DNA from 2 places in the Vogesella amnigena genome. Region 1 is predicted to be linked to the other one. Evidence: riboswitches for the same ligand, from Rfam matches in the RefSeq annotation. Region 1 holds a riboswitch; the other holds the start of a gene.
The links. A riboswitch is a leader RNA that binds a small molecule or an ion and turns the genes downstream of it on or off. The one in region 1 is predicted to bind thiamine pyrophosphate.
Positions count from the first base shown of each region.

Region 2: linked by a shared signal. The riboswitch ahead of ACFOKJ_RS03975 (thiamine ABC transporter substrate-binding protein) and the one ahead of thiC (phosphomethylpyrimidine synthase ThiC) in region 1 are both predicted to bind thiamine pyrophosphate.

Region 1 covers NZ_JBHRYH010000045.1:71,148-78,403, reverse strand. The annotation lists gene ACFOKJ_RS14725 (ABC transporter ATP-binding protein) at 1-31, opposite strand, end outside; gene ACFOKJ_RS14720 (ABC transporter substrate-binding protein) at 201-1,358, opposite strand; gene ACFOKJ_RS14715 (LysR family transcriptional regulator) at 1,638-2,543, opposite strand; gene ung (uracil-DNA glycosylase) at 2,620-3,333, opposite strand; gene ACFOKJ_RS14705 (rhodanese-like domain-containing protein) at 3,413-3,739, opposite strand; gene ACFOKJ_RS14700 (protein-L-isoaspartate O-methyltransferase family protein) at 3,742-4,401, opposite strand; TPP riboswitch at 4,549-4,689, shown strand; gene thiC (phosphomethylpyrimidine synthase ThiC) at 4,793-6,697, shown strand; gene ACFOKJ_RS14690 (tetratricopeptide repeat protein) at 6,873-7,256, shown strand, end outside.
Region 2 covers NZ_JBHRYH010000009.1:76,710-83,965, reverse strand. The annotation lists gene ACFOKJ_RS03995 (response regulator) at 1-691, shown strand, start outside; gene ACFOKJ_RS03990 (hypothetical protein) at 1,034-1,519, opposite strand; gene ACFOKJ_RS03985 (hypothetical protein) at 1,626-2,060, opposite strand; tRNA gene ACFOKJ_RS03980 (tRNA-Thr) at 2,451-2,526, opposite strand; TPP riboswitch at 2,891-2,984, shown strand; gene ACFOKJ_RS03975 (thiamine ABC transporter substrate-binding protein) at 3,040-4,053, shown strand; gene ACFOKJ_RS03970 (GNAT family N-acetyltransferase) at 4,064-4,630, shown strand; gene ACFOKJ_RS03965 (ABC transporter permease) at 4,627-6,159, shown strand; gene ACFOKJ_RS03960 (ABC transporter ATP-binding protein) at 6,146-7,084, shown strand.

The DNA.
Region 1 (7,256 bases):
TGACATTCTGGAACTGGACGGCGATGGACATGATGTACTCCAAATGCACGGCAAGGCGTGCAAGGCGGCGGCCCGAACGGGCAGCCGTACTACCGGGTGAGCAACCGCCACGCCCCGCCCCCCCAGGAAGGACATGGCGGCGCTCGGTTGAAACGTAGTACCGGGTTGGCCGCAACTGGCGGCCAACCACGGCAGCGGGATTACCGACCGCCCATGATGGCGATGTAGTCGGAAGTCCAGCGGCTGTACGGCACGCAGGTTCCCTGGGTCTTGCAGGTGGCGATCGGGGTTTTCCAGAAGCGGATCTGCGCAAAGCGGTCAAAGCCGTTGCTCTTGCAGAAGTCGCTGCCGCCCGGTGCCTTGGTCTTGCAGGCGTCCGGCACCACCGGGTTGGAACCGAACCATTCAGCCAGGCTGGACTGCAGGTTCTTGTTCAGCGACCACTCCATCCACTTGTAGGCACACACCGGGTGCTGTGCCTTGGCATGCAGCATGGTGGTATCCGCCCAGCCGGTGGCGCCTTCCTTCGGAATCACGCCTTCCACCGGGAAGTTTTCCGCCTGCAGGGTGTTGATGGTGTAGCCCCAGGCACTGGATGCCGCCACGCCTTCTTTCTTGAAGTCGTTCATCTGCACGGTTACGTCGTGCCAGTAGCGGTGGGTGAGCTGCTTTTGCTGGCGCAGCAGCTTCAGCACTTCCTGGTACTGCGCTTCGTTCAGCTCGTACGGGTCCTTGATGCCCAGCTTGGGGTTCTTGCTCATCAGGTACAGCGCGGCATCGGCAATGTAGATGGCGCCGTCGTAAGCCTGCACCTTGCCCTTGTTGGCCTGGCCATTGGCCAGCTTGCCCGGCTCGAATACCGCCGCCCAGCTGGTGGGCGCGCTCGGGTAGAGCTTGGTGTTGTACATCAGGAAGTTGGCGCCCCACTGGTACGGCGTGCCGTACACCTTGCCGCCCACGGTGTACCAGCCACCGTTCTTCACGCGCGGATCCAGCGTGCTCCAGCTGGGAATCAGGTTGGGGTTGATCTCCTGCACCTTCTTGCCGTAGATCAGGCGCAGCGAGGCATCGCCGGAGGCGGTTACCAGGTCGTAGTTGGGCGAGTTCATCAGCGACACCATCTCGTCCGAGGTGGCAGCGGTTTTCACGCTTACCTGGCAGCCGGTGTTCTTTTCGAACTGGGTTACCCAGTCGTAGTTCTTGTCGGTCTCGCCGCGCTCGATATAGCCGGGCCACGCGATGATGTTGAGTTTGCCTTCCGGCTTGCCCAGCGAGGTCGGCGGTGCCGCCATCAGCGGGGTGGCGACCATGCTGCTACAGACGGCCGCCCAGGCCAGGGCATGCAGGCGATGCTTCATCACAGTTCTCCTTTGCAGATCGGCGCATTGATTGCGTCTCGAATGATGTGCTGCATTCTAGGAACCGCGTTTTGGCACTACCAAGGTAACTTGCCCAATACTACCTATCGGAAAAACCGGATGCTCGCCGCCGGTGTTGGCATTTATCGCTGCGCCGTGCGGGAGTTTGAACCGAAAGCGTGCCGCAGCGCAAAATCGCGAGCCACAGCGGTGCAAGCCATCTGTTTTATAAATTGCACACTACAAGATATCGGTTTTATAGAACGAAATTTGATCCAATCAGGCGTGGCTACGGGTGTACTCGCGCGCCACGGTCAGGAAGTTCTGTGCTGTTTCCGCCACCTTGGCACCACGGCGCCAGGCCAGGCCCACCTGCAGCGACGGCGTTTTTTCCAGCAGCTGACGCACTTCCAGCCGGTCGCCATCCAGCGACCACGGCCGGTACAGCAGGTCCGGCATCACCGCCAGCCCCGCGCCGGTGGCCACCAGGCTACGCAGGCCCTCCACCGAGCTGGTACGCACCGCCACCGTTGGCCGCAGGCCCTGGCTGCGCCACAGCGCGGTGGCCACGTCTTCCAGCTCGTCCAGTTTCAGGGTGACCAGCGGCTGCTGCGCCATTTCCGCCACCGCCACCGTGCCCAGCTCCAGCAGCGGGTGGTTCACCGGCAGCCACAGCCGGTAGGCGGATTCCAGCAGCGTTTCCGCCTCCAGCGCCTGGCGGTTTTCCAGGTTGGAAACGATCAGCACCCCCACATCCAGCTCGCCGTTCACCAGCAGGTGCTCGATGTACTCGCGCTGGTCTTCCACCACGCGGATATCCACCAGCGGAAAGGTATTGCGGAAGCGGTCCAGCAGATAGGGCAGGAAGTAGCCGCACACCAGGCTGGTAACGCCGATATTGAGCTGGCCGGTAACGGTGTCCGGCCGCGCGCGCATTGCCTCGCGGGCATTGCGCACCGAAGCCAGGATCTGGTGCGCATGGCGCAGGAACTGGTAACCGGCGTGGGTAAGGATCATGCCGCGGGCGTGGCGCTGGAACAGCGTGGCGCCAAGGTCGGCCTCCAGCGTGCGGATCGCCTCGGTCACCACCGATTGCGACACGTTGAGATCCTGCACCGCACCGGAGATAGACTCCGCCTCGGCAACCGCCACGAAATAACGCACGTTCTTCAGCGTGATGGCCACGTTTTCCCCCTGTAGACAATGGCGGTGTTGCCCGCCTTGGGCTGCACTTTACACCAGCGACAGCACGACGCTACGGCTAGAACAAACCACCCTGTGCCGCCGGCGCGCCCCAGGCGATCTCGCCACGGCCGCGTGCGGCCAACCATTGATTGGCCTGCGAGAAATGGCGGCAGCCAAAGAAGCCGCGGCTGGCGGATAGCGGCGACGGATGCGCGGCCTTCAGCACCGCATGGCGGCCGGTATCGATGCGCTCGGCCTTGCCCTGCGCCCAGTTGCCCCACAGCAGGAACACGCAGCCGGGATTGTGCGCATTCACCGCGTCGATCAGCGCATCGGTCACCTGCTGCCAGCCGATCTTGCCGTGGCTGCCGGCATTGTCGGCTTCCACCGTCAGCGAGGTATTCAGCAGCAGCACACCCTGCTGCGCCCAGTGTGTCAGATCGCCGCTGGCGGCCGGTGCCACGCCCAGGTCACTGGCCAGCTCCTTGTACATATTGCGCAGGCTGGGTGGAATCTTCACCCCGGCCGGCACCGAGAAACTCAGTCCCATGGCCTCGCCGGCGCCGTGGTAGGGGTCCTGGCCCAGGATCACTACCCGCACGTCCTGCGGTGCAGCGTGTTGCAAGGCATGAAAGACCAATTCGCGCGGCGGGTAGATGGCCACGCCGTCGGCGGCGCGGGCGGCCAGACGCGTGTCTATGGCCTGCAACTGCGCAGCCAGCGCCGGTGCGGTCAGCACCTCTCGCCAGGCGGCGGGCAGGGCGGCAAGGGCGGGGGAAAGGTAGCTCATGTTCATTCTTTTCTGCCACGGCGTGGCGACAACAAAAAAGCCGCTCCGGCAGGAACGGCTTTCGACTGGATGGTGTGGCTTAGTAGCGCGCCATCGCCGGGTCCACCTCATTGGCCCAGGCATCCACGCCGCCACGCAGGCTCAGCACCTGTTCGAAGCCGGCGTTCTGCAGGTAGAGGCCCACCTGGAAGCTGCGCACGCCGTGGTGGCAGATGGTTACGATGGGCACATCGTCCGGCAGCTCGTTATGACGCAGCGGCACCAGGTTCATCACCATCTGCTGCGAGCCGGCGATGTGGCACAGCGCGTATTCCCAGTCCTCGCGCACATCCAGCAGCACCGGTTTGACGCGACTGTCGTCGGCCAGCCAGGCAGCCAGATCGCGGGCGGTGATTTCGCCTACCATGCTCAGAAGCTGAAGCGGGACGGCTCGATGGCGTCCAGCTGCTGCAGGCGGGCGATATTGGTGTCGAAGCTCACGCTTTCCTGGTAGGCGCTTTCCGACACGCGGGTGATTACCTTGGCAATCATCACCGGGGCATCACCGGCGATTACCGCCAGGCGGCCGCCCACGGCCAGCTGCGCCTTCAGTGCGTCCGGCACTACCGGTACCGAGCCGCCAACAAAGATCACGTCGAACGGCGCCTGCGAAGCCAGGCCTTCGATACCGTTGCCTACCGACAGGGTCACGTTGCGGATGCCGGCGGTCTTGAGGTTGGCCGCGGCGCGCTGGGATTGCTCGGCATCCAGGTCCACGCTGTACACGTGCTGGCTGACGGCGGCCAGCAGCGCGGTCATGTAGCCGCTGCCGGTACCCACTTCCAGTACCTTGTCGCTGGATTTCACCTGCAGATCCTGCAGCAGGCGGGCTTCCACCTTCGGCTCCAGCATGGTGCAGCCGTTTTCCAGCGGCAGCTGAACGTCGGCAAACGCCAGGCTGCGCTTTTCTTCCGGCACGAAATCTTCGCGTTTCACGTGAAACAGCAGGTCGAGGATGGAGGTGTCGAGCACATCCCACGGACGGATCTGCTGCTCAACCATGTTGAAACGGGCTTGTTCGAAATTCATCGGAAACTCCGGGGGATTCAAGACAATAAGGAAAGGACGACTCTGAAAACGGCACGCACGCTTGATTTCATGCAGTTTTCGCAGCCGGCCGGCCCGTAATGCGGGCGCAACCTAACTTGCGATTATCCCACAATTAACTTACCTTCACAGCATCGCTAGGGGTCCTGCCCCTGCCGGTGAGCATGCCACAGCGTTGTGTGCGGGCGACACTGGCGGGTTGGCGGGTGAGAGTCACCCTTCGAACCTGACCCGGATAATACCGGCGTAGGGAAGCGTAACCTGCCAGACACCGCATCACGCCGCGCGTTCCCGCCAGCCGTGACCGCGGCCAACCGCAGCCGGGCAACCGGGCCGCTCCTTGCGCCGTTTCATCGCACACTGGAGCCCCCCGATGAACGCGCCAAGCAAACTGAACGAACACATGGTGGTGGATTCCGCCGCCATCCAGCCGCTACCGAACTCCCGCAAGATCTATGTCGAGGGCAGCCGCCCGGACATTCGCGTGCCGATGCGCGAAATCAGCCAGGCCGACACCCCCACCCAGTTCGGTGGCGAGCAGAACCCGCCAATCTACGTCTACGACACCAGCGGCCCGTACAGCGACCCGCAAGCCAGCATCGACATCCGCTCCGGCCTGCCGGCACTGCGCGCCGCCTGGATCGCCGAGCGTGACGACACCGAGCGCTTAGCCGGCCTGTCCAGCGACTACGGCCGCGCCCGCGAGGCCGACCCGAAACTGGCCGACCTGCGCTTCGACCTGCAACGCAAACCGCGCCGCGCCAAGGCTGGCCGCAACGTTACCCAGATGCACTACGCGCGCCAGGGCATCATCACGCCAGAGATGGAATACGTTGCCATCCGCGAAAACCTGAACCGCAAGGCGTATGTCGAATCGCTCAAAGCCACCGGCAACAAGCGCCTGCTGGAACTGATGACCCGCCAGCACGCCGGCCAGAACTTCGGCGCCCAGCTGCCGGAAGACATCACCCCGGAATTCGTGCGCCAGGAAGTGGCCGCCGGCCGCGCCATCATCCCCAACAACATCAACCACCCGGAAAGCGAACCGATGATCATCGGCCGCAACTTCCTGGTGAAGATCAACGGCAACATCGGTAACAGCGCGGTAACGTCGTCGATCAGCGAAGAAGTGGACAAGATGACCTGGGGCATCCGCTGGGGCGCCGACACCATCATGGACCTGTCCACCGGCAAGAACATCCACGAAACCCGCGAGTGGATTCTGCGCAACTCGCCGGTACCCATCGGCACCGTGCCCATCTACCAGGCACTGGAAAAGGTGAACGGCAAGGCCGAGGACCTCAGCTGGGAAATCTTCCGCGACACGCTGATCGAGCAGGCAGAACAGGGCGTTGACTACTTCACCATCCACGCCGGCGTGCTGCTGCGCTACGTGCCGCTCACCGCCAACCGCATGACCGGCATCGTGTCGCGCGGCGGCTCTATCATGGCCAAGTGGTGCCTGGCGCATCACCAGGAAAACTTCCTGTACACCCACTTCGCGGAAATCTGCGAAATCATGAAGGCCTACGACGTAGCCTTCAGCCTGGGTGACGGCCTGCGCCCGGGCAGCGCCTGGGATGCCAACGACGCCGCGCAGCTGGGCGAGCTGAAGACCCTGGGGGAGCTGACGCAGATCGCCTGGCAGCACGACGTGCAGGTGATGATCGAAGGCCCCGGCCACGTGCCGATGCAGCTGATCAAGGAGAACATGGACAAAGAGCTGGAGTGGTGCCACGAAGCGCCGTTCTACACCCTGGGGCCGCTCACCACCGACATCGCGCCGGGCTACGACCACATTACCAGCGCGATTGGTGCGGCGCAGATCGGCTGGTACGGTACCGCCATGCTGTGCTACGTCACCCAGAAGGAACACCTGGGCCTGCCGAACAAGAATGATGTGAAGGAAGGCATCATCACCTACAAGCTGGCCGCACACGCCGCCGACCTCGCCAAGGGCCACCCCGGCGCGCAGATCCGCGACAACGCGCTATCCAAGGCACGCTTCGAATTCCGCTGGGAAGACCAGTTCAACCTGGGCCTGGATCCGGACAAGGCGCGCGAATTCCACGACGAAACGCTGCCGAAAGACAGCGCCAAGGTGGCCCACTTCTGCAGCATGTGCGGCCCGCACTTCTGCTCGATGAAAATTACCCAGGACGTGCGCGAATTCGCCGCCAAACAGGGCATCAGCGAGCAGGACGCGCTGCACAAGGGCATGGAAGTGAAAGCCATCGAGTTCGTGCAGGGCGGCGGCAAGCTGTACGACAAGGTATAAGCCTGCTTTGCTTCACGTTAAACGAAGGTTGGCCGCAGCGCTGCGGCCAACCTTTTGGGGCAGATAAACGCCCCGTGACACCCGGCATGTCTTGTTCGCCGGTATCTATACAAAGCCGTATTCCCCATCGGCATATTTTGCGGCACCATGCTGGCTCCAACCGAAGGGGAGTCGCATGAAAAGCGTTCTATTCAGTCTGCTGTTGTCCATGCCATTGGCACTGCCCGCACAGGCAGCAGATATCAAGCAATTGCTGCAGGACGGCTACTACCAGCTGGCACTACAACAGGCCAGCCAAGCATTGCAGCAACTCCCCGCAGATGACGCCACTAGCCAATTACGTGCACAAATCGATCTGGCCAACGCCACCCGAGAACACCGCCAACCCGCTCAGGCGGAACAAATGTTCAAGGCCTTGCTGCAGGACAGCCACCAGATTCCCCCGGGCAGCCTGCTCGAGGCAGAAGTACAAGATGGACTGGCTGCCGTTTATATGGACCTGCAGCAGGCAAAGCCGGCGAGCAAACTCTACCGGCGCATACTGGCTACACGTCAGCAG
Region 2 (7,256 bases), on a different contig from region 1:
CGGGGAGGACGCACTGCGGCAACTGCAACGGCAGGCATTCGATGTGGTGCTGATGGACGTGCACATGCCCGGCATGAATGGCTTCGTTACTACTGCGCAGATTCGTGGCGACCCGCGCTTTGCCAAGCTGCCCATCGTGGCGCTGACCGCGCGTGCAATGGAGGGCGATCGTGCCTGTTGCCTGGCTGCCGGCATGAGTGACTACCTGACCAAGCCGCTCAAGCCAGCGCTGCTGTTTGATGTGCTGTACCGCTACTGCGCCGCATCGCGGCCCGCCCCGGGGCAGTTTGCCGTCTCGCCGCCTCCCTTGGCGGGCAGTGAAATCGCCGGTATCGATCTGCAGCAGGGGTTGGCCAGCACCATGGGCAATATCGAGTTCTATGTCCGTCTGCTTGCCCGGGTGGTGAACGAACAGGTGGATCTGGCGGACCGGCTGCAGCAAGCCTACGAGCAGGGGAGCTGGGGGGATATGCAGGAACTGCTGCACAGTGGCCGCTCGGTGCTTGGGGCTATCGGGGCACGTCAGTTACAGCAATTCTGCAGCGACATGGAGCAGCTGCTGGCGCAGCCCGAGCGGTTGGGGCTCTGCCTGCAGCAATTTGTGGTCGACTATGGCGCCATGATTCACGATGGGCGTCGCTGGTTGGCCGCACAAGCCGCACCTGCGTCACGGTCTGCTGGCGCGGAGTGATACCAGCGGTGTTTGTACGCCTAGGCACAAAAAAACAGGGCCTTGTCTTTGACAAGGCCCTGTTTTGTATTTGGTGCCGGCGGCAGGAATCGAACTCGCGACTCCCTGATTACAAGTTATGTGTCTTTTTTAGCAAAAACAGGTGGTTAGGTGGATTGTGCTTCTACAAATTATCCGAGAATGCCCCTGTTTTACCCTTGTTTTGCGGGGTTTCCTTTTGTTTTTGTAGAAGTCTATATCGGTTGGCTTGCTACACATGCTCTGGCATATACCGGACATTTCGGTTCCCAATTACCCACAAGTGCAGCCTGCAAGTGGTTCCTCTCTTCGGGATTGTTATGGCTATTTTTCAAGTAATGCACGGTAGTAATCTGCAATATTGTTTTCTGGCCCTTGGAAAATGCGATTGTGCGCACGTCCCCAAGGCCAGAAGTTAACTCCGGATGTTGCCTGAAGCCCAGGATATTGCTGGCCATTCAACGAGAAAATGCCCCATGAGCCGCCGTGATTTTTGCGATACACCTCGCCAACATAGCTGCCGAAAGCCTTAGCTACGGCCATTGTTTGTTCTTCTGTGGGGCGAGGATTCGTGGTAAGAAACGACAAATGCATCATCGCTAATGACTGCTCAACCTTTGCGATACTTGCGTCAGACCAGTCAAGCGAAATATTGAATTGTTCTTTCGCAAAATCGACAGCATCCAGTGCATAAGCCTCGGCAACCTTTTGCACGTTGGAATCAGGCATGAATGGATGCTCTGTGTCTGCCAAGGCTGGCATCATGAAAGAGAAAAACGACAAACAGAAGATAAGTAAGATGCTGTGCATACATACTCCAAACGTAGAGCTAATCGCTTACAACAACCGAAACATGGCCGCACAGTGAAAAATTGATTTGCCGCCCTTGGGGGTCAATTTGTCTAGGTAGACGTCATTAGTTCACGCGAATTTCTCGGGTGATGGAACCAGAAGAAGATTTATAGACGAACTGTTGCAGGTCAATCTGAATGATCTGGCTGTGAAGTTGTTGTCCGGATTTGAATATTGGTGGCATATCTTCAGTGAAGCTTTCGGTTAGTTTGCCGTTGACTAGTTGCCAGGTTCCCCTCCCGGTGATCGGAAGGATCATTTCGTTGTATTCAATGTGGCCAGTCTTGATGAAGTTGCCATCTGGTTGGTAGGTTGTTCTGCCGACCAGTTTTATGCCTTGTTCATCTTTGTGGACTTCCCACGTACCTACCAGTGTGTTTTCCCACTTTCTGTCCTGAGCTAGTGCCGCTTGCTTCTGTTCGGGGCTCTGCGGTGTACTGCAGGCACCGAGCAGACTGGCCAAACTGACAAGCAGCAGGGCAGAGTAAATTTTGTTCATGTCATAGCCCTTAATATTCAAAATTAATATTGTAATGGCATTGCTGGGTCGATGGTAGGGTTTGACGCTGACAGGGTGGGGCGCGAAGGTGGTGAAATGAGGTATCGGCTCATTCTAGTTGTCCAATGTCGTTTCTACCGGAAGCCTGCTATGTGCCCGTCAAGTGCAGTAGCTGGCCGTGACGTTGAACAGCAGCTCAGGGCCGCTAACGGCCAGCACTTCGAGAAGGGCGACAGACCTGCCGAACCTGCCCTGGGAATCCGCTTGTCACCGAAATTGTAGATTTTGTAGAAAATAGTCAGGTGACTAATCGCGGGGATGTAGAGATGGGTGAAATTCAAAAAACCAAATGAAAACAGCCCCTTGCATTGCTGCAAGGGGCTGTAAATCTGGTGCCGGCGGCAGGAATCGAACTCGCGACCCCCTGATTACAAGTCAGGTGCTCTACCAACTGAGCTACACCGGCGTTAGGGGGCGAATATTAGACTGCTTTGCTTTTTATGGCAAGTATTTTTTATCTGTCGCGCTGGGTAGGGCTAGGTGGGAGTTGGGTGGGCTGGGTGTTATTGCAGCCACACCAGGTTGGCCAGAATGTCGTCAAGCATTTCGCGGCTGGGCAGGAAGTGTTTCATGGTGGCTCCTCCGGATGGATGGCTGCAGTATGGTGTGTGCTTATAGTCTTGTTAAATTGATTGTTTCTTGTTGATTGGTTGCTTGTGGCTATGGTGCGGTGGTGGGCCATGCTGTTTGCGTTGTAGACCAGCGGCAGCTGCCGCGCCAGTAGCGTGGTACTGGCTGTCACGCAATGGCGCGCGGCGTTATACTCGCGCCTCGATCACCGGGGGTGCCTGCCGTGCGGGCTGAGAAATACCCCATCACCTGATCTGGGTCATGCCAGCGGAGGGAGCGTGATGCGCGGCCTGGCCGTGTCCCGCTTCTTCTTTTGGGTGCCGTTGCCAAAAGAGGATGTCTGTAAATGTTGAAGAAAACCGTATTGCTGCTGGCGCTGGCCGGCGTTTCCCTGTCTACCCTGGCTGCCGAGCTGCGGGTGCTGACGCACAATTCCTTCAGTCTGCCCAAGGACAAGCTGGCCGAGTTCGAGAAACAGGCTGGTGTGAAACTGTCCATCATCAAGGCCGGTGATGCCGGCGAGATGCTGAACAAACTGATTCTGACCCGTGTCAACCCGATCGCCGACGTGGTGTACGGCATCGACAATACCCTGATCGCCAAGGCCAATGCCGCCGGTGTGCTGGAGCCTACCAGCAGCAAGGTTGGCCGCAGCGTGGCCGGTATCAGCCTGCCGGGCGCGGTGGCGGTGGATTACGGCTATGTGAACCTGAATATCGACAAGGCCTGGTTTGCCCAGCACAAGCTGGCGCTGCCGGCCAGTCTGGATGATCTGACCCGCCCGGCCTACAAGGACCTGCTGGTGGTGGAAAACCCGGCGACTTCCAGCCCGGGGCTGGCCTTCCTGATGGCTACCATCGCCGACAAGGGCGAGACGGCCGCTTTCCAGTGGTGGGGCAAGCTCCGTGACAACGGCGTGAAGGTGGCCAAGGGTTGGAGCGAAGCTTATTACACCGATTTCAGCCGTAACGGCGGCGCGCGTCCCATCGTGGTGAGCTATGCCACCAGCCCGGCGGCAGAGGTGTTCTACAGCAAGGAAAAACTGGCGGAATCGCCTACGGCCAACCTGCTGCTCAAGGGCGGGGTATTCCTGCAGATCGAGGGCGTGGCCAGGGTGAAGGGCGGCAAGGAGCCGCAGGCGGCGCAGGCGTTTGTCGATTTCCTGCGTGGCAATGCCGCGCAGCAGGCCTTGCCGACCGAAATGTGGATGTACCCGGCGGTGGCTGGCGTGAACCTGGACCCGGTGTTCAAGCATGCACAGCAGCCCAAGGCATTCAGCAACCCCAAGCTGGAAGCCATGAGCAGCAAGACCGCCGGCTGGGTAAGCCGCTGGACGCGCCTGGTGCTGAAGTCCGGCAACTGAGGGGTTGACGGTGCTGGTGTGTGCGCAGCGGCAACATGCCGATGTCCATAGCCCGCGCTTGCACCTGCGGCCGCTGGATGCCGAGGTGCTGCGGCTGGGCTGCAACGGTCGCCATGCCGAGGCCGGCGCGCGGCTGGGCGCGGTGCTGCCGGAGGACTGGCTGGGCGAGCAGGCGCTGATGGCCTTGCGCCTGGCCGACATGCTGGCTGATGGCGCTTATGCGCCGTGGTCGCTGCGCGCCATGCTGTGTCGGCACAGCGGCCGCATGCTCGGCCATATCGGTTTTCACAGCACGCCGGGGCCGGACTACCTGCAGGAGCTGGCACCGGGTGCGGTGGAGCTGGGCTACACCGTGTACCCGCCATATCGCCGCCAGGGTTATGCCGCCGAGGCGCTGGCCGCCATGTTGCACTGGGCGCGGCGTGAGCATGGTCAGCAACGTTTCGTGCTGTCCATCACGCCGCACAACCACCCGTCGCTGGCGCTGGCGCGGCGCTTCGGTTTTCGGCAGCTAGGCCGCTGGCTGGATCAACAGGATGGTGACGAGCTGGTGTACCTGCTGGAGTACGGCGCATGAGCTGGCCGCTGCGCGGCAGCCTGGCCTTGCTGCCGCTGCTGTTTCTGCTGGCCATGGTGGCGGCGCCACTGGCGCGGCTGCTGTGGGAGGGCGGTATCGCCGTCAGCCCCGGGCTGCTGCAGGACAGCTATCTGCAGTGGCGGCTGGCCTGGTCGCTGGGGCAGGCGCTTGCCAGCTGCCTGCTGTGTCTGCTGGTGGGGCTGCCGCTGGCCTGGGTGCTGGCGCGTTACGATTTTGCCGGCCGCCGCCTGCTGCTGCGCCTGCTGCTGCTGCCGTTCGTGATGCCCACGCTGGTGGCCGGCCTGGGCGTGCTGGCGCTGTTCGGGCCGCACGGTATCAGCGGTATCGATCTGCAGGACACGCCGTGGCTGCTGCTGTACGGCAATCTGTTCTACAACCTGCCGCTGCTGGTGCGGGCCGCGGTGGATGGCCTGAGCCAGGTGCCGGCCAGCCGGCTGCTGGTGGCGCGCACACTGGGCGCCACGCCGTGGCGCTGCTTCTGGCGGGTGGAGTGGCCGGTGGTGCGGCCATGGCTGGCCTCGGCGCTGTGCCTGATCTTTCTGTACTGCTTTGCCGGTTTTGGCCTGGCGCTGCTGCTGGGCGGGCAGCGCTATGCCACGGTGGAAGTGGAAATCTATTCGCTGGTGGCCTACGAGCTGAACCTGGCCGATGCCGGCGCGCTGGCGCTGCTGGCCTTGTTGGTGGGCAGCCTGGCGGCTGGCGGCTATGCCTGGCTGGAGCGCCGGCTGGTGAAGGAGGCGCGGCCTGATCCCAGCCTCTGTCAGCGCCCGCAGGGTTGGCCGCAATGGCTGCAGCTGGCGTTGGCGCTGACGGTACTGCTGTTGTGCAGTGCGGCTCCCTTGCTGGCCATTGTCTGGCGGGCGTTGCTGGCCGATGCCGCCAGCTGGCAGGGGCTGTGGGATGCCGAGGTGCTGGCGGCCATTGCCAACACGCTGCGTTTTACTGCCGGGGCGCTGGCGCTGGCGCTGCTGCTGGGGCTGGCGCATGGCGTGGTGGCGGCACGCTGGTGGTGGCTGCGGGCACTGGGCTTTCTGCCGTTCATGGTGTCGCCGGTGATGCTGGCTTTTGGCTTGCTGCTGCTGTATCCGCAGTTCAGCGCCAGCCTGTGGTTGCTGCTGGCGGCCTATGCGCTGCTGGCCTATCCCTTTGTCGCCAAGGCAGTGGCCGCCGCGCTGGCCAGCCTGCCGCCCAGCCTGCCGGCGGCAGCACGTACCCTGGGCGCCACGCCGTGGCGCAGCTTTTGCCGCGTCAGCCTGCCGCTGATCCGCCCGGCGCTGCGCCGCGGGCTGGCGTTTGCCGCCGCCACCGAGGTGGGGGAGTTCGCGGTGACGCTGTTCCTGTCGCGGCCGGAGTGGACCACACTTACCACGCTGATCTACCAGCGGCTGGGGCGGGCCGGTGCGGCCAACCTGGAGCAGGCCATGCTGCTCACCTGCTTGCTGCTGGGCTTTGCCCTGTTGGCGTTTTTGATCATTGAATGGCCGGAGAAACATCGTGCTGCAGATTGATGGCTTGAGTCTTGCCTACCAGCGGCGCCAGGTGCTGGATGCGGTGTCGCTGCAGGTGGCTCCGGGCGAGACCGTGGCCTTGCTGGGGCCATCCGGCGCAGGCAAGAGCAGCTTGCTGGCGGTGCTGGCCGGCTTGCAGCGCCCGGATGCCGGCAGCGTGCGGCTGCATGGCCGCGACTTGCTGGCCTTGCCGCCGGAGCAGCGCCAGCTGGCGATGATGTTCCAGGATCACGCGCTGTTTCCACACCTGGATGCTGCGGCCAACGTGGCGTTCGGCCTGGTCGAGCGTGGCATGCCACGGCGCGAGGCGCGGCAGCAGGCCGAGGCGATGCTGGCGGCGGTGGGGCTGGCCGGGCGTGGCGGCGCCGCCTGCCATGCGCTGTCCGGCGGCGAACGGCAACGGGTGGCGCTGGCGCGTGCGCTGGTGTGCCGGCCGCAACTGCTGCTGCTGGACGAGCCGTTTTCCAGCCTGGATACCGATCTTAAGCAGCAGCTGCTGGCCGATGTGCAGCAGCATCTGCTGGCGCTGCAGGTGCCGGCGCTGCTGGTGACGCACGACCGGCACGAAGCCTTCACCCTGGCGCAGCGGGTGGCCATCCTGCAGCACGGCCGCATCGTGCAGCAGGGCAGCCCGGCGGAAATCCTGGCGCGGCCGGCCAGCAGCTGGGTGGCGCGTTTTGTCGGCTTTCATAATGTGTTTGCCGACTACGCGATTCCGCCGCAGGCCTTTGTGCTGGGGGATGGCCAGCCGCTGCGCCGGGTGCTGGCGGTAGCGCCGCAGGCCGACGGCTGGCGGGTAAGCGTGCAGGGAGATGACGGCCCGTGGCAGTTGCTGCTCACCGCCCGCGAGCTGCCGCTTTGCCCGCAGCCCGGCAGCAGCCTGGCGCTGGGGTTGCGGCCGGAGGCGGTGCTGCGCTGGTCGTGAGCGGGTGGGTAGGGATGGTCGCTGGCAATATGGCGGCTAATTCCGTTGGCATGGATTGTGCCGATCTGGTGCTGTTGCTGCAGTCGGCTGGCCGACCGGTTCCAGGCTGCTCATGCCCGTAACGCGTGCTGGCAGCATTGGTATAGACATTTACCGTTGCCGCGGCGTCAGC